Regions from separate parts of the Venatorbacter sp. C2-1 genome, predicted to be linked through region 2. Evidence: predicted binding sites of a transcription regulator. Region 2 holds the regulator's gene; each other region holds the start of a gene.
The links. The regulator sigma-54, encoded in region 2, starts transcription at its own class of promoters, with help from an activator protein. The targets are predictions, from matches to a motif close to TGGCACNNNNNTTGCTNT.

Region 1 (5,895 bases), 970 kb from region 2:
CCCAGTGGTTACGCCACCATGGTGGTGCTGGCCCTGATTCCGCCACTGTGGTTTAAGGTAATGAACCCCCGCGTTGAAGGTTACTACAAAGGTGAAGAGCATCAGCTGCAAGGCAGCTGACAGACAGCCCCTGAACAGGACACCGGCTCAGTACAACGCCAGACCCGCCGTGGCAACAATGATCAGCAGCATCAGCAGCAGTTGCCACGGCTTTACTTTCTCACCGAACAACCACACGCCCCAGCAGGCCGCACCGATAATGCCGACGCCACGTTTAACGGTTTCAACAATGCCCGGATGAATCTCCGTTACCGCCAGCCACTGGCCGCTGACCGCCAGCACAAACACCAGTAAAGCCAGCGCCATTAATCCCCATGGGCCGGAATAACGCGGCACAGACAAACGATCACGGCGGCGTAATGAATCAACGCTATAGGCCAGCAATAACACCAGACACATGCCGGCACTCTGAATCAGGCCGTGAAAAAAGACCGTGGCCGATGTCAGTGCCACCTTGTCAAAGACAATGCCCGTTCCCCAGCACAGAGCGACGACCAGCATCAGCCCCAAACCCGCACCGGCTTCTTTTGGCCTGAGCAATAAATTCCAGCCCGAATGCAGCAGAAAAATCGCCACGACAATACTCAGCATCGCCAGCAGCTGTAAGCCACTCAGTTGCTCACCCAGCAGCCACAGGCTGAGCAGGGCCGCCACTACCGGTGTAAACGACAGCACCGGCACCAGCAAGGCGATACGGCCGACACTGAGTGCTTTGATATAGCAGACACTGGCCAATGCTGATACCAACAGCGACACCAACCCCGGAAGCCAGTAACCCGCCTCCGGCAGTGACGCCCCCTGAGACAACCACAACAACAGATACAGCGGAGTAACGCCGGCACTGAGCCAGATAGCCAGAGTCAGCGGCTGTGCATGAGCCGTCAGTTTTTTGCGCGCCAGATCGAACAGTGACCAGGCCAGCGCAGATAACAACATAAACGACATAGCAGTCCCGGTGATGATAAATAAAACCATCTTACGTGTTCACCGGACCGACGTCAGCGTCCTGCTGAAAATGAATCAGGACGATGCACCCTGTTTTTTTATTGCGCAAAAAAGGGGCAATAAAAAAAGATAACAACCCGGCCAGACGCTGAAAACCCGGATAAATGCCAGCGGGCAGCAAAAAAATAAAACTGGCACAGCTCCTGCTGAACATATTGCATTCCACATCAACGGCGATATGGAACACAACCTGAATTTCCGGATAACGGCGTCCACTCCGCTTGCATACTGCAGCCGGATGGGTCGCCGTTTTTTATTTCCGGACAGCTGTTGAGCAATTTCTTAAACGTTAATGAGGTAATGCTATGTCCTATCTGATGCCTGCCGAGTTTGCCACCAAGATGGTAGATGCCGGTGAAGCTAAAATTTATATGTCGACCCGCGATACCCTGGTACGCGCTTTTATGGCCGGTGCCATTCTCGCTCTGGCGGCGGTTTTTGCCGTCAGCGTTGCCGTGGCAACCGGTTCACATCTGATTGGTTCCATTCTGTTTCCCGTTGGTTTCTGCATGCTTTATCTGATGGGCTTTGATCTGCTCACCGGTGTATTTATGCTGACGCCTCTGGCCTGGCTGGATCGTCGCCCCGGTGTTACCTGGGGGCAGATTCTGCGTAACTGGGGACTGGTTTTTCTCGGTAATTTCGGTGGCGCGTTAACCGTCGCCTTTTTAATGTCCTTTATTTTTACCTACGGCTACAACACCGATGGCGGTGCTATTGCTGAAAAAGTCGCTCATATTGGTGAAGCCCGCACCCTGGGCTATGCCGAATACGGTGCTGCCGGCTGGTTCACCATTTTTATCCGCGGCATGCTGTGTAACTGGATGGTTTCTATGGGTGTTGTCGGCGCCATGATTTCCACTAATGTCAGCGGTAAAGTGATCGCCATGTGGATGCCGATTATGCTGTTCTTTTTTATGGGCTTTGAACATTCCGTTGTAAATATGTTTCTGTTTCCGTTTGGCCTGATTATGGGCGGTGAATTTTCGGTAATGGATTATTTTATCTGGAATGAAATTCCAACCGCATTGGGTAACCTGGTGGGTGGTCTGGCCTTTACCGGTTTAACCCTGTACGCCACCCACGTCCGTACTGCGAAAAAACGTGCGCTGATGTCAGCACCGACCCAGACTCAGCCACAGATGTAAATTCTGGGCTTTATAAAGCTCAGGTCATAAACACCAGCCATAAACCCTGGCCATAAACCCTGGCAATGCTTGCCGGGGTTTTATGGCTGACAGCCTGCAGCGATGATTTATGTCCTCTCTCCGTATTCAGCTTGGCCAGTATTCCTGCGCCGGACGCAAAGCCGTTAATCAGGATTTTCACGGCGCCTGCCTTGCCGATAATCTGCAGAAAGAACGCAAAGGCATTGCCATTGCCCTGGCGGACGGCATCAGCAGCAGTAACGTCAGCCAGATTGCCAGCGCCGCTGCCGTTAAAAGTTTTCTTGAAGATTATTACTGCACACCCGATGTCTGGAGTGTGCGTAAATCGGCGCAGCGGGTTATTCAGGCCAGTAATTCCTGGCTTTACAGTCAGACGCGGCGCAGTCAGTACGCCTGGGAGCGGGATAAAGGCTATATCTGCACTTTTTCGGCGCTGATTCTGAAATCCACTCAGGCGCATATTTTTCATTGCGGTGACTGCCGCGTTTATCATCTGCAGGGACACTCGCTGGAGCAATTAACCCAGGATCACCGGGTACAGATTTCTGCCGAACAAAGCTATTTAGCCCGCGCGCTGGGCATGGATCAGCAGCTGGATATTGATTACCACAACATGCCACTGACTGCCGGCGATGTTTTTATTCTCGCCACCGATGGCCTGTATGAGTTTGTCAGCCACGGACAAATCACAGCAGCCATTACAAAGGCACTGAAAATTCACAGCGACAACAGTCTCGAACTCTGTGCACAACAACTTGCTGAACTGGCTCTGAGTCAGGGCAGCGACGACAATATCAGCATTCAGCTGGCTTATATTGCCTCTCTGCCCGATACCAACATTAATGAATGGCAGCAGCAATTACAGCAGCTGACGTTACCGCCGGCACTGGAGGAAGGTGCGGAATTCGATGGTTTTACCCTGCTACGCCGTTTGCATATCAGTGGCCGCAGTCATGTGTATCTGGCCCGCGATCAGGACAGTGGTGAAAAAGTCGTTTTAAAATTTCCGGCCTCAGATATTCAGGCCGACAGCGCCAGCCTTGAGCGTTTTCTGCTGGAAGACTGGATTGCCCGGCGCATCCACAGTCCCTGCGTATTGGCAGCGGCACAGAACAACCGGCCAAAGCAGTATTTATACAACGCCACGGAATGGATTGAAGGCCAGACACTGCGCCAGTGGATGCTGGATAACCCAAAGCCCGGTTTAATTAAAGTACGGGATATCGTCGCCCAGATAGCAAAAGGCTTAAGGGCTTTTCACCGGCTGGAAATGCTGCATCAGGATTTAAAGCCCGACAATATTATGATTGATGCTAACGGTTGCATAAAAATCATCGATTTTGGTGCCGTGCAGGTCGCAGGTCTGGCAGAAACGCATCAGCCTCCGGCGGAAAATCCTTTTCCGGGCACCGTGCAATATATGGCGCCGGAGTATTTCTGCGGCGGTTATACCGGCACGCATTCCGATCTGTTTTCTCTCGCCGTCATCACCTATCAGATGCTCAGCGGCGGCGAACTGCCCTATGGCCTGAATGTGGTCAAAGCACGAACGGTCAGTGCCCAGCGACGTCTGCAATACCGCCCGCTGGCCATATCTGACCGTAACATACCACCGTGGATCGACACTGCTCTGGCAAAAGCATTGCAGCCTCTGCCACATAAACGCAGTGCGGAGTTATCGGAGTTTATTTTTAATCTTAATCAGCCCGCTGAGGATTATTTGCGTCAGCAGAAGCCACCGTTAATGGAGCGCGATCCTCTGCTGTTCTGGCAATCAACCACCGCCATACTGCTGCTGACGGTGGTCTGGCTGAGCTGGAAACTGCTGCAATAGCCCGCAATCTGCTGCTGACGGTGGTCTGGCTGAGCTGGAAACTGCTGCAATAGCCCGCAATTATTTCAGTTCTGCCAGCGCTCAGGAGCATAGGAAAATACCGGCAGCGACCAGCGCCAGCGAATCGCTGCCAGACGCATGGCCAGACCAGCGGAGAAAGCCGCCAGCATGGTGACGCTTTCGTTCACACCAAAATGCAGCAAGGTTAAATACAGCAGCGCGACCAGCAGCGACACACTGGCGTATAACTCGTGACACAACACCTGCGGCGTCTGATTACAGAGAATATCGCGCAGAATACCGCCAAAAATACCGGTAATAATGCCAGCCATCACCACCACCGGCAGACTGTAATCCAGCTTCAGCGCAACATTGCAGCCGATAATGGTAAAGGCCACTAAGCCCATGGCATCAAGAATTAAAAACAAACGCTGCAAACGATGCATAAAGCGCGCAACCACCATGGTCAGCAAACCGGCAGATACCGTGAGAAAAATATAAGGGGGATGCTGTGTCCAGGTTACCGGGAAATTACCCAGCAGGACATCACGCACAGTGCCACCACCCAGCGCCGTTAAAAAGGCGATTAAGGCAACACCAAACATATCCATATTACGACGACCGGCGGCGAGCGCTCCGGACATGGCTTCAGCGGTAATAGCAATTAAATAGACAGTGGTCAGCACACAGAACTCCTGCGTAACCTGTGCCCCTCCCCCTGTCCTGTGTACCTGAGAGTTTAACCGTACGGAATGGTCCGCCGGCTTGCTCCTTCGGTGGACTGCATCAGGTGCAGCCTCTCTCCAGATGGCCTATCAATGAACCCGCAGTCCGGTAGCCTGAGCGTTTATGGGAGTTTGCGCCTTCGGCGGGTGTACGGCTGAATGCCAGCTTAGTGACAAATAACACACCACTCTCCTGCGGGGTCGCCATTGTAGACAATCGGGCCACAGAACACCAGATGCTGAACGAGTGATCAGTTTTATATCCCCGCCCTCCTGAATCGCAGGCACAAAAAAACCGGCCGAAGCCGGTTTTTCATGTAACTACCTGACCGTAGTCAGGTGCTGTGTGCGCTGGTAAGACAAGGCGAAAGTGGTTGAGGAAACGGAGTGTAGTTACCTACACGAGGCAGATTTTTGCTCCTGCAAAATCTGCATTTCCGCCATCCATGGCGGTCATATTCCGAAACCCTGCAGGCACAAAAAAACCGGCCGAAGCCGGTTTTTTACGTATCACTCAGCGGATACGAACGTAACGAGCGATAGCTGACCGAGGCGAAGACCATTGAGCAAGCGGAGTGTAGTAGTCCTACATGAGCATTGCGAAATGGTCTTCAACAAAGGTCAGCTGAGCGCAGTAGTTCGTTACATTCTTTCCCAAACGGTCGCGATACCCTGGCCTAAACCAATACACATGGTAGACACACCGTACTTACCACCTTCCTGCTCAAGCACGTTGATCAGAGTGGTAGAGATACGCGCACCGGAACAACCCAGCGGGTGACCCAGAGCGATGGCACCGCCATGAATATTTACACGGCTGTCAGCGATTTCGGTCAGTTTCAGATCCTTGATGCAAGGCAGAGACTGAGCACCGAAAGCTTCGTTCAGCTCCCAGTAATCGATATCGGTAACGTCCAGACCAGCGCGCTTCAGTGCCTTTTTGGTCGCAGGAACCGGGCCGTAACCCATGATCGCTGCATCAACACCGGCAACCGCCATACCAATGATACGGGCACGTGGCTTGAGGCCCAGTTCCATTGCTTTCTCGTAGCTCATCAGCAGCATGGCTGATGCACCATCGGTGATCTGAGAAGAAGTACCG
Region 2 (5,895 bases):
GCGGCCGTAGGCTTCGCTGGACGGATCAAACAGGTCGAGTTTTGCCTGAATCGCATCCCGGTCTTCATCACCAACCAGACGGCCAATGTACTGCATATGGCGGCGCTTGGCTTCGTGCTGCTTCAGTCTGGCGTTTTCCACCAGAGCGTTGTACAGGGTTTCGCTGATCGGCAGCTCTTTCCACTTGGTGGCATTCAGCTCAGTCAGACGTTTGCCCAGTTCTTGCCAGCGCTCTGCTTCGCGCTTCATTTCGGACTTACTGACGTATTCGATCTCGTCGTCCGGGTAATCAGATTCGTTCATCAGGGGTACTTTAATGCAGGTTACAGATAGAACAGGGTAGCTAACCCCAGGAAAGATAGAAAGCCGATCACGTCGGTGACGGTGGTCAGCACCACGCTGCCAGCCAGGGCGGGATCGATGCCACGGGCCTTGAGCAGCAGTGGCAGACTGGCGCCGGCCATGGCAGCGACCATCAGATTGATGATAATGGCCGCGCCGATAATCAGGGCTATCGCCGGGTCGCGGAACCAGGCGTATGTAATTAAGGCGATAACCACAGCCCAGAGCACGCCATTAATGGCGGCGACCATAATTTCGCGGTTAAACAGCCAGCGGAAGTTACTGCCGCTGAGATGACCAAGTGCCTGGCCACGGATAACCAGAGTCAGCACCTGACTGCCGGCGATACCGCCCATGCTGGCGACAATCGGCATTAAAACAGCAAGAGCCACAACCTGCTCGATGGTTTTATCAAACAGGCCGATCACCGCAGAGGCGGCCAGTGCGGTGAGCAGATTAATGCCCAGCCAGACAGCGCGGCGGCGGCTGGTTTTCAGTGTCGGGGCGAAGGTATCTTCTTCGTCATCCAGACCGGCCATACTCATCAGCGAGTGGTCCGCGGTTTCGCGGATAACGTCAACCACGTCATCGATGGTGATACGGCCAAGCAGCATACCGGCGGCGTCAACCACCGGTGCCGATACCAGATCGTGGCGTTCAAACAGTTTGGCAACTTCGCTCTCGTGCTGGGTTGCCTGAATCACCCGCGCGTCGGTGCTCATCACCTCACGCACGGTTTGTTGCGGGTCGCTGACCAGCAGTTTGCTGATCGCCAGCGTGCCGATAAATTCGTTCTGGCGGTTAACCACCAACAGGTTATCGGTCATGGCGGGCAGGGATTTGTGGCGGCGCAGGTAGCGCAGTACAACCTCAAGGGTGATATCCGGACGGATGGTCACGGTATCGGTGTTCATCAGACCACCGGCGCTGTCTTCCGGATAGCCCAGTACGGCCTCAAGACGGGCGCGGTCCTGGTGGTCCATCGACTCCAGAACTTCCTGAGTTACACGCTCAGGCAGCTGCTGCAGCATGTCGGCCACGTCATCGGTGTCGAGGTCGGCGGTCAGGTCGACAACTTCTTCGGCACTCATGTCGCTCAGGAAGTGGCTTTGCAGCTCCTCGCTGAGGTTCTGCATGACCTCGCCTTCGAGTTCCTTATCGACCAGTTCCCACAGCAGCTTACGGGCTTTAGGCGGAGAAGATTCGATCAGGTGGGCGATATCAACCGGTGCCAGACCCGAATTCAGGATGCGACGCACCTGCGCCAGCGCACCACTTTCCAGCGCGGCGGTCAGGCTGTGTAACTTGGCTTTAGCCTTTTCGGTCTGCTGTGCCATGCGTCGGTTCGGTCCAGGGGATGGTTGAATGCTCAGATTCTAGCCTGATTAGGCCTCTGATACCACGAAACTACTCGCAGAATTGCGCGTAGAAGATTGTTTTGCCGGGCTATTCTTCTTCGTCAAAACGCCGGTTAATAAGATCAATCAGGGCTGCCAGTGCGTGTTCAGCATCCTGGCCTTCAGCATGGATATGTATGTTGGTGCCTTTGCTGGCGGCCAGCATCATCACCGCCATAATGCTCTTACCGTCGACCATGCGGTCGGGGTAACCGACTTTGATCTGGCAGGAATAAGCAGCGGCGGTGGAAACCAGCTTGGCGGCTGCGCGGGCGTGCAGGCCCAGCTTATTGATGATGGTGATTTCGGTGCTGGTCATCCGTATCAGTCCTGATGAATGTCGGCACTGCCCAGCTCGCGGTGGCGGACCTGAACATTGCTGTAATGATGACAGAATTCTGCCTTAAGTTGCTCTGCCAGGTAAACGGAGCGGTGCTGCCCGCCGGTGCAGCCGATGGCAATGGTCATATAGCTGCGGTTGGCATCGACAAAGGCAGGCAGCCAGCGCTGAATAAACCCGCTGATGTCCTGCTGCATTTGTCCGACCTGAGGCTCCCGGGCAAGGAAATCAATGATTGCCGGGTCGCGCCCGGTAAAGGCGCGCAGTGCCGGGTCCCAGTAAGGGTTGGGCAGGTTGCGGACATCGAATACATAATCGGCATCAATCGGGATGCCATGCTTGAAGCCGAAAGATTCAAACAGAATGGCGATGTCGGTGCTGGTTTTATCCGCCACCCGCAATTTAATCAGGCTGCGCAGCTCATGCACAGACATGCTGGTGGTATCCAGCGTCAGATCGGCAAGGTTGGCGATAGGCTCCAGCAGCAGGCGCTCTTTATCGATGGCTTCGGCCAGAGATGTGCTTTTACTGGTTAGTGGGTGCTTACGCCGGGTGGAGCTGAAGCGCTGCAGCAGCACTTCTTCGCTGGCGTCGAGATAGACGACATCCAGCTGGTATTCTTCGCTGGGTAGCTGGTGCAGTACATCGTGGATATTGTCGAAGGCATGGGGCAGGTTGCGGGCGTCAACACTGACGGCGACTTTGGCCAGTTTTTCTTCGCTTTCGGTCTGGCGGGCCAGCGCTGGCAACAAAGCGACCGGCAGGTTATCAATGCAGTAGAAGCCCAGATCTTCCAGTACGTGCAGAGCACTGGATTTTCCTGAGCCGGACCGGCCGCTGATCACCACTAAACGCATTGCTGTGCTCCTCCATTGCCCGTTGGGCTGATGTCAGCCCGGTTGTCCGCTCAGCGCCCGCTGATAAAACCGTTGCGCATCCGGCGCTTTGCGCAGTGCCTCGCGGTAGGCCGGCTCGCTGAAGTTGCGTGCCAGCATCGCCAGAACCTGCAGGTGCTGTTCAGTAGCTTCTTCGGGAACCAGCAGAGCAAACACCAGATCGACCGGCTTGCGGTCAATGGCGTCGTAATCCACCGGCTCCACCAGACGCAGCAGTACGCCCATCGCCTGGTCGCACTGCTTCAGCCGGCAGTGGGGAATGGCAATACCTTCGCCAATCCCGGTGCTGCCGAGGCGTTCACGGCTGAGTAATCGCTCGTAAATATCGTCGGCAGAGCTGTCGCTGAGTTGTTCTGCGATAAAACCTGCCAGGTACTCCAGTAATTTCTTTTTACTGGAAACCGGAGCATCTATCAGACTGCGTTCCGGTGTGAGGATATCCTCGATGCGAATGTCCATTAATCAGCCTTGTCCGTGTTGCCGCGCCACCAGTTTTTCTTTGTGTTTCAGTACCTGACGGTCGAGCTTGTCGGTCATCTGATCGATTGCAGCATACATATCATCGTGCTCAGCGCTGGCGTGCAGGTCGGCACCGCTGACGTGAATAGTCGCTTCAGCAATCATGCGCTCTTTAATAACGGTCAGGGTTACCTGGCCGTTGGTAATGTTGTCAAAGTGGCGTCCCAGCTTGGACATTTTTTCGTCTACGTACGCTTGCAGAGATTCGGTAACGTCAACGTGGTGACCGCTGATATTAATCTTCATGTCCAGACTCCTTGTTGCTGGCTTGTTGTTTTTTAAATCAATTGTTTACGTTCGTTCGAAGGCGGAATCATCATAGCCTCACGGTATTTGGCTACCGTGCGCCGTGCCACCTGAATGCCTTTTTCACCCAACACTGCGGCGATTTTGTTGTCGCTCAGCGGTTTGCGGGCATTTTCTTCAGCAATCAGTTTTTTAATCATGGCACGGATTGCGGTGGAGGAACATTCGCCGCCGCCATCGGTACTGACATGGCTGGAGAAAAAGTACTTCAGCTCGAAGATTCCGCGTGGCGTGTGCATGTATTTCTGGGTGGTTACCCGGGAAATGGTGGATTCATGCATACCAACGGCTTCGGCAATATCGTGCAGCACCAGCGGCTTCATTGCTTCTTCGCCCTGTTCGAAGAATTCAATCTGATATTCGACGATTTTGGTGGCTACTTTCAGCAGGGTTTCGTTGCGGCTTTGCAGACTTTTGATAAACCAGCGCGCTTCCTGCAGGTGGTCGCGCAAGAAGGCGTTGTCGGTGCTGTTATCGGAACGGCGTACCAGTGAGGCGTAATCGGCGTTAACGCGCAGCTTGGGGGCGATATCCGGATTCAGCTCAACCCGCCATTCGTCGCGGATATTGCGTACCAGCACATCGGGCACCACATATTCGGCCTGCTCGGCGCTGATGCCGGCACCTGGTTTGGGATTCAGTTCTTTAATCAGCCGCAGTACGGCTTTGAGGTCGTCTTCGCGCAATTTGGTTTTGCGCATCAGGGTCGGATAATCCTTGCTGCCGAGCAGTTCGATGTAATCGCGGATGACCATTTTGGCTTCGTTCAGCCAGGGCGTATCGGGTGGCAGTTGCTGCAGTTGCAGCAACAGGCATTCACGCAGGTCGCGGGCAAAAGCACCGGCCGGATCAAACTGCTGCAGGCGGTGGAGGACGGCCATGACTTCGTCTTCTTCGACGTCCAGAGCCGGGTCCATGCTTTCCAGAATGTCTTCGACGGTGGTGTGCAGATAGCCGTCGTCATCCACGCCGTCGATCAGCATCAGGGCGATCTCGCGGTCGGTATCTGACATCGGGGTCAAATTGAGTTGCCACAGCAGATGATCCTGCAGATCTTCGGTGCTGGCGTGGCGCGAGTCGTAATCGAAATCGTCGTCGATGGCGTTACTGCTGCTGCCGGAGGCAACGCTGGCGGTGGTCTGGTAAGTATCTTCCCACTGACTGTCGACCGGCAGGTCGTCGGGCAATTGCTCCTGCGACCACTGTTCATCCAGTTCCGGAGTGTCGTTGTGGCTGTCGTCCTGACTGCTGACTTCGTGGCTGCTGCTGGTGTCGTGATCGCTGTTGCGGGACAGATCGGGCAGGTCATCGTGCTCGTGTTCTTCTACTTCGAGCATCGGGTTGGAATCGAGGGCTTCCTGAATCTCCTGCTGCAGATCGAGGGTAGACAGCTGAAGCAGGCGGATGGCTTGTTGCAACTGAGGGGTCATGGTCAGGTGCTGACCCATCTTTAACTGAAGAGACGCTTTCATAAAAGTTCAGTAATCACTCAGTATCGGCATAGTCTGTGCATTATACGCCAAGCGGTAAACCTTGGAATCTTTTGTGCATCTTCCTTTGCTTTGGATCATCAGCCACTTCCCTGCAGCAGGGCTTGCCATCACAGGCGGAAATCCTCACCCAGGTACACTTTGCGTACCTGCTCGCTGGCCAATACCTGTTCAGCGGTGCCTTCGGCGATGATATGGCCACCCCCGACAATATAGGCTTTCTCACAGATAGCCAGAGTTTCCCTTACGTTGTGGTCCGTAATGAGTACGCCGATGCCACGTGCCTTGAGTTGTCGGATGATGTCCATGATGTCAGCTACAGAAATCGGGTCAACCCCGGCGAACGGCTCATCAAGCAGAATAAAGGACGGCTCAGCCGCCAGCGCGCGGGCAATCTCGACCCGGCGTCGTTCACCACCGGATAAGGCCATGCCCAGACTGCTGCGGATATGCTGAATATGAAACTCATTCAGCAGCTCTTCCAGTTTTTCCAGACGCTGTGCACGGTTGAGGTCTTTGCGGGTTTCGAGAATGGCGAGAATATTATCGGCCACACTTAATTTGCGGAAAATGGAGGCTTCCTGCGGCAGATAGCCAATGCCTTT
Region 3 (5,895 bases), 1.0 Mb from region 2:
TCCATACCATCGCGGAAGGTATCCGGGCCGTATTGAACAAAGATATGCCAGCGGTGCTCGCTCTGGCTCAGCTCCGGTGTATTTTCCGCAGCAGCGGTTGCCAATGGTGTCTGAGTCGGGCTGTCTGTCATGTAATGACCAAGAGCGCTAACCAACCGCTCTTCAACGGCAAGATCTCGCTCGCCGCTGCCTTTCAGAACGGCAACCAGAATGCTCATATGCCGCTGGCAATCAAACATCAGCTCAGACAGGTCGGGAGTAAAACCGATATCTCCTGCCCGGACCCTGTCGAGCACGCTCTCAACGTTGTGCGTGAAAGCTACAATATCATCGAAGCCAAACAACCCGGCAGAGCCTTTAATGGTATGAGCGGCACGGAATATTTCATCAATACGATCAACGATACTGGCATCGCCACCATCAACTTCAAGCAGACAGGACTCCATCTGCCCAAGAAGCTCTTCCGCTTCATTAATAAAAAGCTGTTCGGCCTGATCCATATCCATCGTCTTTACCCCTGCCCGGTACTGACCAGTTTGCCAAGCTGTGTTTCCGGCAACTGATAAAGTTTCAGTAAGTGCTCAGCACTGCTGCCGGAGCGAACATCGACAGTGATATGACTGCTGTCACCGCATTGCTTTTTCAGCCATAACAAGAGCTGAACAGCGGAGGTATCCATCTCGCTGACCTGACTGAGATCGACCAGAATATTTCCCGGGACCTCTGCCAGAGCGTTTGAAAATATCTGAAAATCCTCGGCGATACTGAAAATGGAAAACTCACCTTCCACCGTGAAGATCATAAAATCTGCTTTTCGGGTAACGGAGGACGCCATGTCAGCCTCAGGGAAGAATCAATTTATTAACAGCAGTCAGCATCTGATCAGCTTTAAATGGCTTAATAATCCAGGCTTTCGCCCCCGCGGCTTTACCCGCGGCCTTTTTATCTTCGGCACCTTCGGTGGTCAGCATAATCACAGGGGTAAAACGATACGCTGCGTTCTTCTTCAGTTCCGTGACAAAACTGATGCCGTCCATATTGGGCATATTGACATCGGAAACCACCAGATGAATTTTCTGGCCACTTAATTTGCTCAAGGCATCCTTTCCGTCACAGGCTTCTATTACCTCAAAACCCGCCCCCCGTAAGGTCATGCCGACCACCTGACGAATACTGGCAGAATCGTCAACAATCATGATGGTTTTTGCCATAATTTATCTTTCCTTTTTCATTACAGACCGGGGTTAAAAATATTCGATTTCGTCATCATCGCCAGACGATTTCTGCGTACCAGTCTGTGCGCTTTTTTGTTCCAGCGTGGTGTAGGTTTGTTCAAGCTCGGATAACCACTGCTGCACATTGATGCTTTCAGGCAACTCGGCCGTGGTGCTGACATGATTCAGAAGTTTTTCTATATCGGCCGTGGTATGTCCGAGGATCTGGCAAACACGATCCTGAAACTGCAACCCGGTAAGAACCGACTTTACGTCTTCACTGATGTTGCGGTTGCTTGACTGTAGTTCGGCCGCAATTTCCACACTGCGATTACCCACATTACGGAAACGATCCAGCGTTTCTTCGATCGTGGCAGAAATACGATTCATTTGTTCACCGTCCTGCTCGGTATTTCGTCTGGTTGTGGCCAGTGTGGTATCAAGCATGGTGTTCACTTCTTCGATGCGCTGCGCAATTCGCCGGCCAGTCTCTCCGGAGCGTGTCGACAGCGTCCGGACTTCATCAGCAACAACGGCAAAGCCCCGTCCCTGTTCACCGGCGCGGGCAGCTTCAATCGCGGCATTGAGTGCCAGTAAGTTGGTTTGCGCAGCAATGTCTGCAACCTCACCTCCCATTGCCCGGAGGTCTTCGGTGATTTCAGCCAGGCCGGTAATGTCTTCCAGCAACTGATTACGGCTTTCAATGCTTTGCTCGATTAAACGGATTATGTCGCCCAGCTTTTGATCAGATTCCTGTACAACCTGACGAATACCATCATTACCATGTAAGCCGGACACTGCATCTTCGGCCGTATCTACCGATTGCTGAAGACGGAAATAAATATTGTCAAAGCGGCCCGCCAGATCGGTAATATTGGTTTCAATCTGCTCACTGGCCAGTCCCTGCAGGCGAATCCATATCGGCAGAATATCACTCAGAGCCTGATGTTCTTCGGCAAACATCGCCTGATAATCAGGCTTATGATCCTCATTGGCGGTCTGCTGCTGCAGAGAAATCGTTCTTTGTTTTTTTTGCAGCCAGAGCACAGCAATAACGTCAGCAGCCGTCAAAAGGAATGCCGTAATCCAATGCTGATAAACAAGTAAAAGAATAACCGGAAGACCGAGCAACAACGAAAGCAACGGTAAAGGTAAAACATCCTTTAAGGATGAACCTGGGTGGAAAAACGCCGGCGACGCCATAAATCAGAATCCAGATGATGAACACATCTAACCCTAGTAAGGCACTCAGGAACTGTCAAAAATGTAAAGACGAAAAAGTACGACTATTCACTGACTGCGTGATAGCAAACGCTCTCCGTAACAAGTGCTTTATTACTACGTTCATCAGCCCTTATGCTCAGATTCAGGCAGCCGCTGCAGAAATAAAAAAGCCGCAGATTTCCCTGCGGCTTTTTTGTTGTGAGAAGCAATGAAAAGAAGTGATCAGTCTTCGCTGGTCGAAACAATTTTGTGAATCGACAGGTCAGCACCATTAAACTCTTCTTCTTCATCCAGACGGATGCCGGAGATGGCTTTAACAATACCGTAGACCACAAAACCGCCAATCATTGCCACCAGGATGCCGGCAACCGTGCCCAGCAGCTGTGACATAAAGCTTACGCCACCCAAACCACCAAGCGCTTCTGCACCGAAAATACCGGCGGCAATACCGCCCCAGGCACCACACAGACCATGCAGTGGCCATACACCCAATACGTCATCGAATTTAGGGAATTTATTCTGCGCCAGGGTGAATACGAAAACGAACAACGCACCGGCCACACCACCAACAATCAATGCACCAATCGGATGCATCAGGTCAGAACCGGCACATACCGCCACCAGACCCGCCAGCGGACCGTTATGAATAAAGCCCGGGTCTTTTTTGCCGACAATCATGGCAACCACTGTACCGCCAACCATTGCCATCAGGCTGTTAACCGCTACCAGACCAGAAATTCCATCCAGAGTCTGGGCAGACATCACGTTAAAGCCGAACCAGCCCACCGCCAGAATCCACGCACCCAGGGCCAGAAACGGAATGTTGGAAGGCGCAAAAGCCACCACACGGCCATCACGGTAGCGGCCACGACGGGAACCCAGCAACACAACTGCGGCAAAGGCTATCCAGCCACCGACGGCGTGAACCACCACGGAGCCGGCAAAGTCGTGAAACGGAGCACCAAAGCTGTTTTCCAGCCAGCCCTGGAAGCCGTAGTTACCGTTCCAGATCATGCCTTCAAAGAACGGATATACGAAAGCTACCGTCAGGGCAGAAGCAATCAGAATCGGGTAGAACTTTGCACGTTCGGCAATACCACCGGACACAATGGCCGGAATCGCCGCAGCAAAGGTCAGCAGGAAGAAGAACTTCACCAGGTCGTAACCATTATTCGCTACCAGTTCGCTGGCGCCGCTGAAGAAGTTCGCCCCATAGGCAATCTGATAACCGATGAAAAAGTACGCCAGTGTCGACACACCAAAATCGGTGATGATTTTTACCAGAGCATTGACCTGGTTTTTATGGCGTACGGTACCGACTTCCAGAAAGGCGAAGCCGGCGTGCATTGCCAGTACCATAATGGCACCGAGCAGAATAAACATGGTGTTGGCGCTTTGCATCAAAGTCTCAACGGCGCTGTTGATGCTGTTAACGTCAATAGTTTCCACGTTGTGTCCTCACTTTAATTCGCTGGGTTCTTGCTGATAAAAACGGCTCACTCAGATCAGTTGATCAACAACCGGAGTTGCGATGCTTCATGAGAGTGCCGGCTGGAAAAATGGACACCAGAGTGGTGCGCAACAATCCAATAAGTCAGGGTTTTAGCAGGTTCCGTACCAACTTTGTCAGGATTGCCTGACAAAGCCGGAACAAAGTGTGAGAATTGCGCACGCATTCAGCACTCACGCGCCCTGAATGCGTGCATACAACGTCAGGCAGGATGGGTGATGTGGAAACAATGGTGAATATTCGGACGACGCCCGTAATCAAACGGCACCGATTTTGCGCTCACATCTTTTATTGTGAACTCTTTTAGTGCATCCATATCCAGATCAAAGCGTCGCAGGTTATTGGAGAAAATCAGCAGCCCACCCGGATTCAGACAGCGCATGGCCTGTTCGACCAACATTACATGATCGCGCTGAATATCCAGCACCCCTTCCATCCGCTTGGAGTTAGAAAACGTCGGCGGGTCCATAAAGATCAGGTCATAGCGCTCATTACAATCGCGCAGCCACTGTATACAGTCGGCCTGAATAAATTCGTGCTGTTCCGGTTTGATACCATTCAGCAGGAAGTTCTCTTTGCCCCAGTTAAGGTAGGTGCGCGACATATCAACGCTGGTGCAATGCGCTCCGGCCACCGCCGCGTGCACACTGGCAGTGGCGGTATAACAGAACAGATTCAGGAAGCGCTTGCCAGAAGCCAGCCCGGCAATCTGCAGGCGGGTCGGACGGTGATCGAGGAACAGACCGGTATCCAGATAATCTTTCAGATTCACCAGCACCTGCACATTACCTTCACGCACCGGCATAAAACGCTGTTCGGTGTTCTGCTTTTCGTACTGGCGCTTGCCGGCCTGACGTTCACGGCGCTTGAGGACGATCTGCTGCGCCGGAATACCGGTCACCTCAGGCAGAACGGCCAGCACATCCAGCAGACGGCGTTCTGCTTTGGCTTCGTCGATGGACTTCGGCGGCACATATTCCTGCACATGCAGCCAGTCGCCATACAGATCGACCGCCACCGCGTATTCCGGCAGATCGGCATCGTACAGGCGATAACATTCAACATTTTCGCGCCTGGCCCATTTCTGCAGTGGTTTCATATTCTTTTTCAGACGGTTGGCAAAGGCTTCAACCGGACCACGGATCATACTGCCCTGTGGCTGTGCTGAGCGCTCGTCGGCAGCACCGAATACCAGTAAGCGGGTAGCGATCTGCCCGTTCATCAGGCGATATTGCTTATCCAGCGGACGACGGATGCTCTTGGCCAGATCGGTATTACCGGTAAACACCGCCAGCTGCCATTGTGGCAGGCGCATGGTGGCATCGTGGAATTGCTGATACAGCGGCGCCAGCTGTGGCAGTTCGCTCAGGCGCTCACCATAAGGCGGGTTACAGACCACCAGACCGCCCTCTTCAATCACTTCGTTCTGCACCCGCAGCTGCTCAATCGCACGGCGTTCCAGGTGAATCTTACCGGCCAGCGGAGAGCGGCTCAGGTTCTGATGGGCGGCCGCCAGCTGATCGGCATCAATATCAAAACCGTACAGGCGGCTGTGCATGGCATTAAGCCCCGCGGTACGGCGCAAACGCGCCTGTTCGACCTCGGCCAGCCACAGTGACCGGGTATGGCCCAGCCAACCTTCAAAGCCCCACTTCTGGCGGTTCAGACCCGGTGCAATGTCGGCGGCCATCATGCCCGCTTCAATCAGCAGGGTGCCGGAACCACACATTGGGTCAATAAGATGCTTACCTTCTGCCGCCAGTGCAGGCCAGCCGGCACGGATCAGTACCGCAGCCGCCAGATTTTCTTTTAATGGCGCCTTACCAGGCTGCAGACGGTAACCACGACGGTGCAGACTGTCGCCACTGAAGTTGTAATACAGATTAAGTTTGCCTTTGCGCAGCTGCGCTTCAATACGGACATCGCCGTCTTTATCCACCGACGGGC
Region 4 (5,895 bases), 490 kb from region 2:
GGCGATGTATCAGGCCAAGCATGAAGGGCGCAATGTTTTCCGCATATACAATGATGATATGGGCCGCGCTAATATCGATAAATTCAATCTGATGACGCAAATCCGTCAGGCATTAAAAGACAAACAATTCCGCCTGTTTTATCAGCCCAAAATTGATATCAGCAATGGCCGGGTCTGTGGTGTTGAGGCGTTGATCCGTTGGCCGCAGGCGGATGGTTCTTACATTACACCGGATGAATTTATTCCGCTGGCCGAGAGCAGTGGTGTTATTGCGGATATCGGCCACTGGGTATTACAGGAAGCCTGCGCGGCCTGTACGCGCTGGCGCCGGGAGGGACATTACGGGGTGGGGGTTGCGGTTAATTTATCTTATGTGCAATTCCGTGATGGCTCACTGGAGCGCAATGTACAGCAAGTATTGCAGCAGTCCGGCTTGCCATCGTCGGCGCTGGAGCTGGAGTTAACCGAATCGATGTTAATCGGTGAAGGCGATGATATCAGCCGTCAGCTAAGTACGATTCATAGTATGGGAGTGTCTTTTGCCATCGATGATTTTGGCACCGGTTACTCCAACCTGGGTTACCTGCGCCGCTTTAATGCCTCGCGGCTGAAAATTGATAAATCCTTTATTACAGCTCTGAGTGTCTCACAACGGGATGAGCCTCTGGTGCGTGCCATTATCCAGATGGCCGCCAGTCTGGGGTTACAGTCGGTTGCCGAAGGGGTGGAAGACGAAGCAACGCTGAACCTGTTAAAACAACTGGGGTGTGATGAAGCTCAGGGTTATCTCTGGTCGCAGGCACTGCCCGAGCATGAACTAATAGAATGGCTGAACGCTCATAACAGCCATCAGGAGTTACCGCATTCATCGGAATTGTGACAGACTCAAAGCCTTTCAATAATCAGCGGGAGTCTGTGTGAAACGACGTACTTTGCTTAAAACAGCAGTTGCTGTTCCTCTGGTTCTGGCAGGTGGTGCCGCAGGCGTTAGTGCTGTTGCCCGGAGTAAGGAATATGATCTGTCAGGGTTACTGCAGGAATTGCAGGCACTTAATGGTCAGCGTTTACGCAGTGGTACGGCCTGGTCGGTGAGTGAGGTTTTTCAGCACTGCGCGCAAAGTATCCGCGGTTCAATGGATGGCTATCCTCAGCATTATTCTTCCCTGTTTAAACACACCGCCGGCAGTGCGGCGCTGGCGGTATTCCGTGCTGCGGGTTCCATGCGTCACAATCTGACCGAAGGTCTGCCGGGTATGGTGGCAGCCGATCCGGCGCTGGAACAGGAGGTGGCATTGCAGATGTTGCTGGTGGCTCTGCAGGATTTTATGGCTTACAGCGCAGAGCTGGCGCCCCATTTTGCGTATGGTGAACTGGATAAAACAGCCTATGCGGCTGCGCATGAACTGCATATCCGCAATCACCTGCAGCAGATATTTCCCGCCTGATTTTCTGCACCAGAATGTACGGGGCTTAATAATATGCCCCGTTCTGATGCACGATATTTTCTTTTTTGCGCTTAAACCGCGCGCATATTTTCTGAATTATTTCTGATTTTTTCAGCGGCTGATTACAGGAAGCCCGCCAATACCGTGGTTTTGACTCACATTACGCCGACATAGTAAAAACTGGCACGACTGTCGCTCTGTAGCTTGTATACAAGGTTGAACACACTGGTAGTGCTATGAGCGACATCACATCAGAAAAATCGGGAAAATCATTACTGGGCTGGAGTCTTGGTGACTGGAATCAGGCCTATCGTAACGGCGCTAATGCCAGCGAATTGCTCAATGCATTACGGGCAGAAGTGCATCAGCAGGAAAGCTGCAACGGCGTGTTAAAAGAAGGCAGCGTCTGGATTGAACTGGCCAGCGAGCAGCAACTGGGAGCGCAGTTAATTCAGTTGCAGCAATTACTGGATGCCGCCGATGGCGATATGCAGGCGCTGCCGTTATACGGCGTTCCTTTTGCGGTAAAAGACAATATCGACGTTGCCGGTTTTGCGACAACCGCAGCCTGTCCGGAGTTTGCTTATGAGCCACCGGCGGATGCCACGGTGGTGCGTTTGCTGCGTAATGCCGGTGCCATTGTATTGGGCAAAACCAACCTCGATCAGTTTGCCACCGGGCTGGTGGGCAGCCGTTCGCCCTATGGTGCGGTGGCTAATCCATTTAATGAAGACTACATCAGTGGTGGTTCCAGCTCAGGTTCTGCGGTTGCGGTTGCGCGCGGTTATGTGCCTTTTTCATTGGGTACCGACACGGCGGGCTCTGGTCGTATTCCGGCAGGCTTTAATCATATCGTCGGGTTGAAAGCCAGTAAGGGGGCGCTCAGTACTCAGGGTGTTGTACCGGCATGCCGCAGCCTGGATTGTGTTTCTGTTTTTGCGTTAAACACCCTCGATGCCGAGCGCATTTTTGCATTGGCCGCGCAATTTGATGCGCAGGATGCGTATTCCCGCCCAGTGGGCAACCCGCCATTAAAAACCATCCGCCGGCTGGCGGTACCAGCCGATATGCCATGGTTTGGTGATGACGTACAGCAGGCTGCATTCACAGCGGCTTTGGCAAAAGCTGAAAGCCTTGGCTTTGAATTAGTCACCACCGATTTTTCGCCGTTATCTGAACTGGCTGCGCTGCTCTATCAGGGCCCCTGGGTGGCGGAACGTTATGCTGCCGTGGGTGAATTTATCCGGCAGGATTTACCCGGCATTAATCCGGTGGTGAAAAGTATTATTGCCGGTGGTAACAGCGGAACAGCGGTTCAGGCCTTTAATGCCGAGTACAGGCGTATGGAACTGCTGCGGGAAATTCAGCAGTTATTTCAGAGCTTCGATGCACTGCTTGTTCCTACCGCACCCTGCTTTCCAACTCTTGCAGAGGTCGAAGCCGAGCCGGTTAAGGTCAACAGCCAACTGGGTACTTATACCAATTTTGTTAATCTGGCCGATTTATGTGCCATCGCTTTACCGGCCAATTTACGCAGCGATGGGCTGCCTTTCGGTATCACGGTTATTGCACCAGCCTTCAGTGAAAATGCATTACTGACTTTTGCTGCGCACTGGCAGGCGGCGCTGCGTTTACCACAGGCGCCGGTATTACTTGGCGCACGTGATGACGAATCGGTGGTGGTGGCGGTGGTCGGCGCCCATTTAACCGGTATGCCGCTGAATCATCAGCTGACCAGCCGTGATGCAATATTGCTGGAGCAAACGCTGAGTGCAAAAAAATATCAGCTTTATGCCCTGGCCAATACAGTGCCGCCAAAGCCAGGCCTGGTGCGCATTAATGATGCATTACTGAATAGTGGCTCTGAAACAGGGCATGAAATCATTGTCGAATTGTGGCGAATGGACGTTGCCGCTTTCGGCAGTTTTGTTGCGGAAATTCCACAGCCCCTGGGAATCGGCACGCTGGAGTTAGCCGATGGCCGCCTGGTAAAAGGCTTTATCTGTGAACCGGAAGCGGTGGCCAGTGCAACCCATATCAGCGGGTTTGCTGGCTGGCGTGCGTATATCGCTCATCTGAAATCCCAGAGCGGAAATTAAGCATGTATCCAACGGATACTGAAGAAAAAAAGCGCCCGCTGAATCTGGCCGAGCGGATTTATCAGCAACTGAAAAACGATATCTTCGATTTCCAGTTGCTGCCCGGTGATCGCTTCAGTGAGAACGAAATTGCCAGGCGTATGCAGGCCAGTCGTACTCCGGTACGTGAAGCACTGTACCGGCTGGAGCGCGATGGGTTTGTGCAGGTGCATTTCCGCAGTGGCTGGCAGGTCCGGCCCTTTGATTTCCGTTATTTTGAAGACTTATACGACGTTCGCACCCTGCTCGAAGTGGCTGCGGTAAAACGCCTATGTGGGCGCGCCGGTCTTAAAGAACAGCTGGCCGGCTTGCTGACGCTTTGGTGCTGCCATGAAGGCCAACGGCTGAACGACAGTTCGCTGCTGGCAGAGATGGATGAAGACTTTCATTTTGCTCTGCTGGAGCTCAGCGGCAATCAGGAAATGGCGGCGATTCACCGTATGGTGTGTGAACGTCTGCGCATTATCCGCCGGCTGGATTTCACCCAGCAGGGGCGTATTACAGCGACCTATGATGAGCACTCTCATATTCTGAATTTAATGCTGAGTGGCAACGCAGAAGAAGCGGCCGGTTTTCTCAGCCAGCATATCGATGTCAGTAAAAATACCGTGCGCCATATTACCCTGCACCGCATTCAGGCAGCGAAGAGCCGCTACAACATTAATATCAGAGCAGATTAATGATTTATCCGGCCTGCACCAATGCAGTGAATATTTAAAAGCAGCTGAGCAATAACGGTGCGTGAATTTTCGGTAATGCGGGTTTATTCCTGTATATGGCACCTTGCTGGCTGAAAACTCTTAAAAAACAATTGGTTATAAGTTGGTACAGGCTTTGCTCTACAGGGAATGCTAACTCATAAATGGAGCTGATCAGCAGTAATCGGACTCCGGATAAAATCAAAGTACATTAAGGACGGACTCAAGATGAAAAAACTGGGATTAAACACGCTGTCAAAAGCGACCAAAGTTCTGGCGATGACCACTCTGGCTGCTGGTATCAGTCTTGCCAATGCCGCCGACACCATTAAGGTCGGTGTTCTGCATTCATTATCCGGCACCATGGCCATTTCTGAAACCACGCTGAAAGACACCGTGCTGATGATGGTGGAAGAGCAGAATAAAAAAGGCGGTTTGCTGGGCAAGCAACTGGAAGCTGTGGTGGTCGACCCTGCCTCTAACTGGCCTTTATTTGCGGAAAAAACCCGTGAGCTGCTGGAGAAAGATAAGGTCGATGTGATTTTCGGCTGCTGGACTTCCGTTTCCCGTAAGTCTGTTTTACCTGTTGTAGAAGAGCTGAACGGTCTGCTGTTCTACCCGGTTCAGTATGAAGGTGAAGAGTCTTCAAAAAATGTTTTCTATACCGGTGCGGCGCCTAACCAGCAGGCTATTCCGGCCGTTGATTATCTGATGAATGACGTTGGCGTTAAGCGCTGGGTTCTGGCCGGTACCGACTACGTTTATCCACGTACCACCAATAAAATTCTGGAAAGCTATCTGAAGTCGAAAGGTGTTGCTGCTAAAGACATCATGATTAATTACACACCGTTCGGTCATTCTGACTGGCAGACCATTGTCTCTGACATTAAAAAATTCGGCAGCGCCGGTGTTAAAACCGCAGTGGTTTCCACCATTAATGGTGATGCCAACGTTCCTTTCTATAAAGAACTGGCGAACCAGGGTGTAAGCGCGGAAGACATTCCGGTGGTTGCCTTCTCGGTAGGTGAAGAAGAACTGTCTGGTTTCGATACCAAGCCTCTGGTTGGTCACCTGGCCGCCTGGAACTACTTTATGAGCGCTGATGGTAAAGAGAACGATGCCTTTATCAAACAATGGCACAGCTTTACCAAAGACGATAAACGCGTAACCAACGATCCGATGGAAGCAACCTATATCGGTTTCAATATGTGGACCAAAGCGGTGGAAAAAGCCGGTACAGCAGATGTTAGTAAAGTACAGGATGCCATGATCGGTATTTCTGTTCCTAACCTGACCGGTGGTATGGCGGTGATGAATAAAAATCACCACCTGTCCAAGCCGGTACTGATTGGCGAAATTCAGGAAGATGGCCAGTTTGATATCGTTTGGCAGACTGAAGGTGTGGTACCGGGTGATGCCTGGACTGACTACCTGCCTGAAAGCAAAAACCTGATCTCTGACTGGACTGCACCAATCAACTGCGGCAACTATAACACAGCAACCAAAACCTGTGGTGGCGCCGTAGCGGCCGAGTAAGCCCGATCCGCTGCACGTTTGCCGGCGTTAATATAACGCTGCGCAGGCGTGCAGTTCCTTTCCAACAGGATGTTCCCA

Region 1: MT343_RS07270 (formate/nitrite transporter family protein) is a predicted target of sigma-54. The motif match lies at 1,198-1,215, and genes of this name have one in related genera.
Region 3: MT343_RS07375 (ammonium transporter) is a predicted target of sigma-54. The motif match lies at 4,041-4,058, and genes of this name have one in related genera.
Region 4: urtA (urea ABC transporter substrate-binding protein) is a predicted target of sigma-54. The motif match lies at 4,407-4,424, and genes of this name have one in related genera.

What each region holds. Positions count from the first base shown of each region.
Region 1 is NZ_CP094879.1:1,617,809-1,623,703, reverse strand. Features, by position in the region: gene MT343_RS07280 (alkane 1-monooxygenase) at 1-120, shown strand, start outside; gene MT343_RS07275 (DMT family transporter) at 148-1,005, opposite strand; gene MT343_RS07270 (formate/nitrite transporter family protein) at 1,371-2,213, shown strand; gene MT343_RS07265 (bifunctional protein-serine/threonine kinase/phosphatase) at 2,323-4,068, shown strand; gene MT343_RS07260 (trimeric intracellular cation channel family protein) at 4,134-4,754, opposite strand; glycine riboswitch at 4,777-4,885, opposite strand; glycine riboswitch at 4,886-4,999, opposite strand; gene fadA (acetyl-CoA C-acyltransferase FadA) at 5,436-5,895, opposite strand, start outside.
Region 2 is NZ_CP094879.1:652,774-658,668, forward strand. Features, by position in the region: gene yjgA (ribosome biogenesis factor YjgA) at 1-303, opposite strand, end outside; gene mgtE (magnesium transporter) at 324-1,679, opposite strand; gene MT343_RS02870 (HPr family phosphocarrier protein) at 1,789-2,058, opposite strand; gene rapZ (RNase adapter RapZ) at 2,064-2,936, opposite strand; gene ptsN (PTS IIA-like nitrogen regulatory protein PtsN) at 2,970-3,434, opposite strand; gene hpf (ribosome hibernation-promoting factor, HPF/YfiA family) at 3,438-3,740, opposite strand; gene MT343_RS02890 (RNA polymerase factor sigma-54) at 3,773-5,272, opposite strand; gene lptB (LPS export ABC transporter ATP-binding protein) at 5,401-5,895, opposite strand, start outside.
Region 3 is NZ_CP094879.1:1,651,325-1,657,219, reverse strand. Features, by position in the region: gene MT343_RS07395 (chemotaxis protein CheA) at 1-506, opposite strand, end outside; gene MT343_RS07390 (STAS domain-containing protein) at 512-835, opposite strand; gene MT343_RS07385 (response regulator) at 843-1,211, opposite strand; gene MT343_RS19655 (methyl-accepting chemotaxis protein) at 1,245-2,285, opposite strand; gene MT343_RS07375 (ammonium transporter) at 2,661-3,839, opposite strand; gene rlmKL (bifunctional 23S rRNA (guanine(2069)-N(7))-methyltransferase RlmK/23S rRNA (guanine(2445)-N(2))-methyltransferase RlmL) at 4,151-5,895, opposite strand, start outside.
Region 4 is NZ_CP094879.1:167,504-173,398, forward strand. Features, by position in the region: gene MT343_RS00700 (putative bifunctional diguanylate cyclase/phosphodiesterase) at 1-880, shown strand, start outside; gene MT343_RS00705 (DUF1569 domain-containing protein) at 918-1,445, shown strand; gene atzF (allophanate hydrolase) at 1,682-3,544, shown strand; gene MT343_RS00715 (GntR family transcriptional regulator) at 3,547-4,263, shown strand; gene urtA (urea ABC transporter substrate-binding protein) at 4,561-5,817, shown strand; gene urtB (urea ABC transporter permease subunit UrtB) at 5,895-5,895, shown strand, end outside.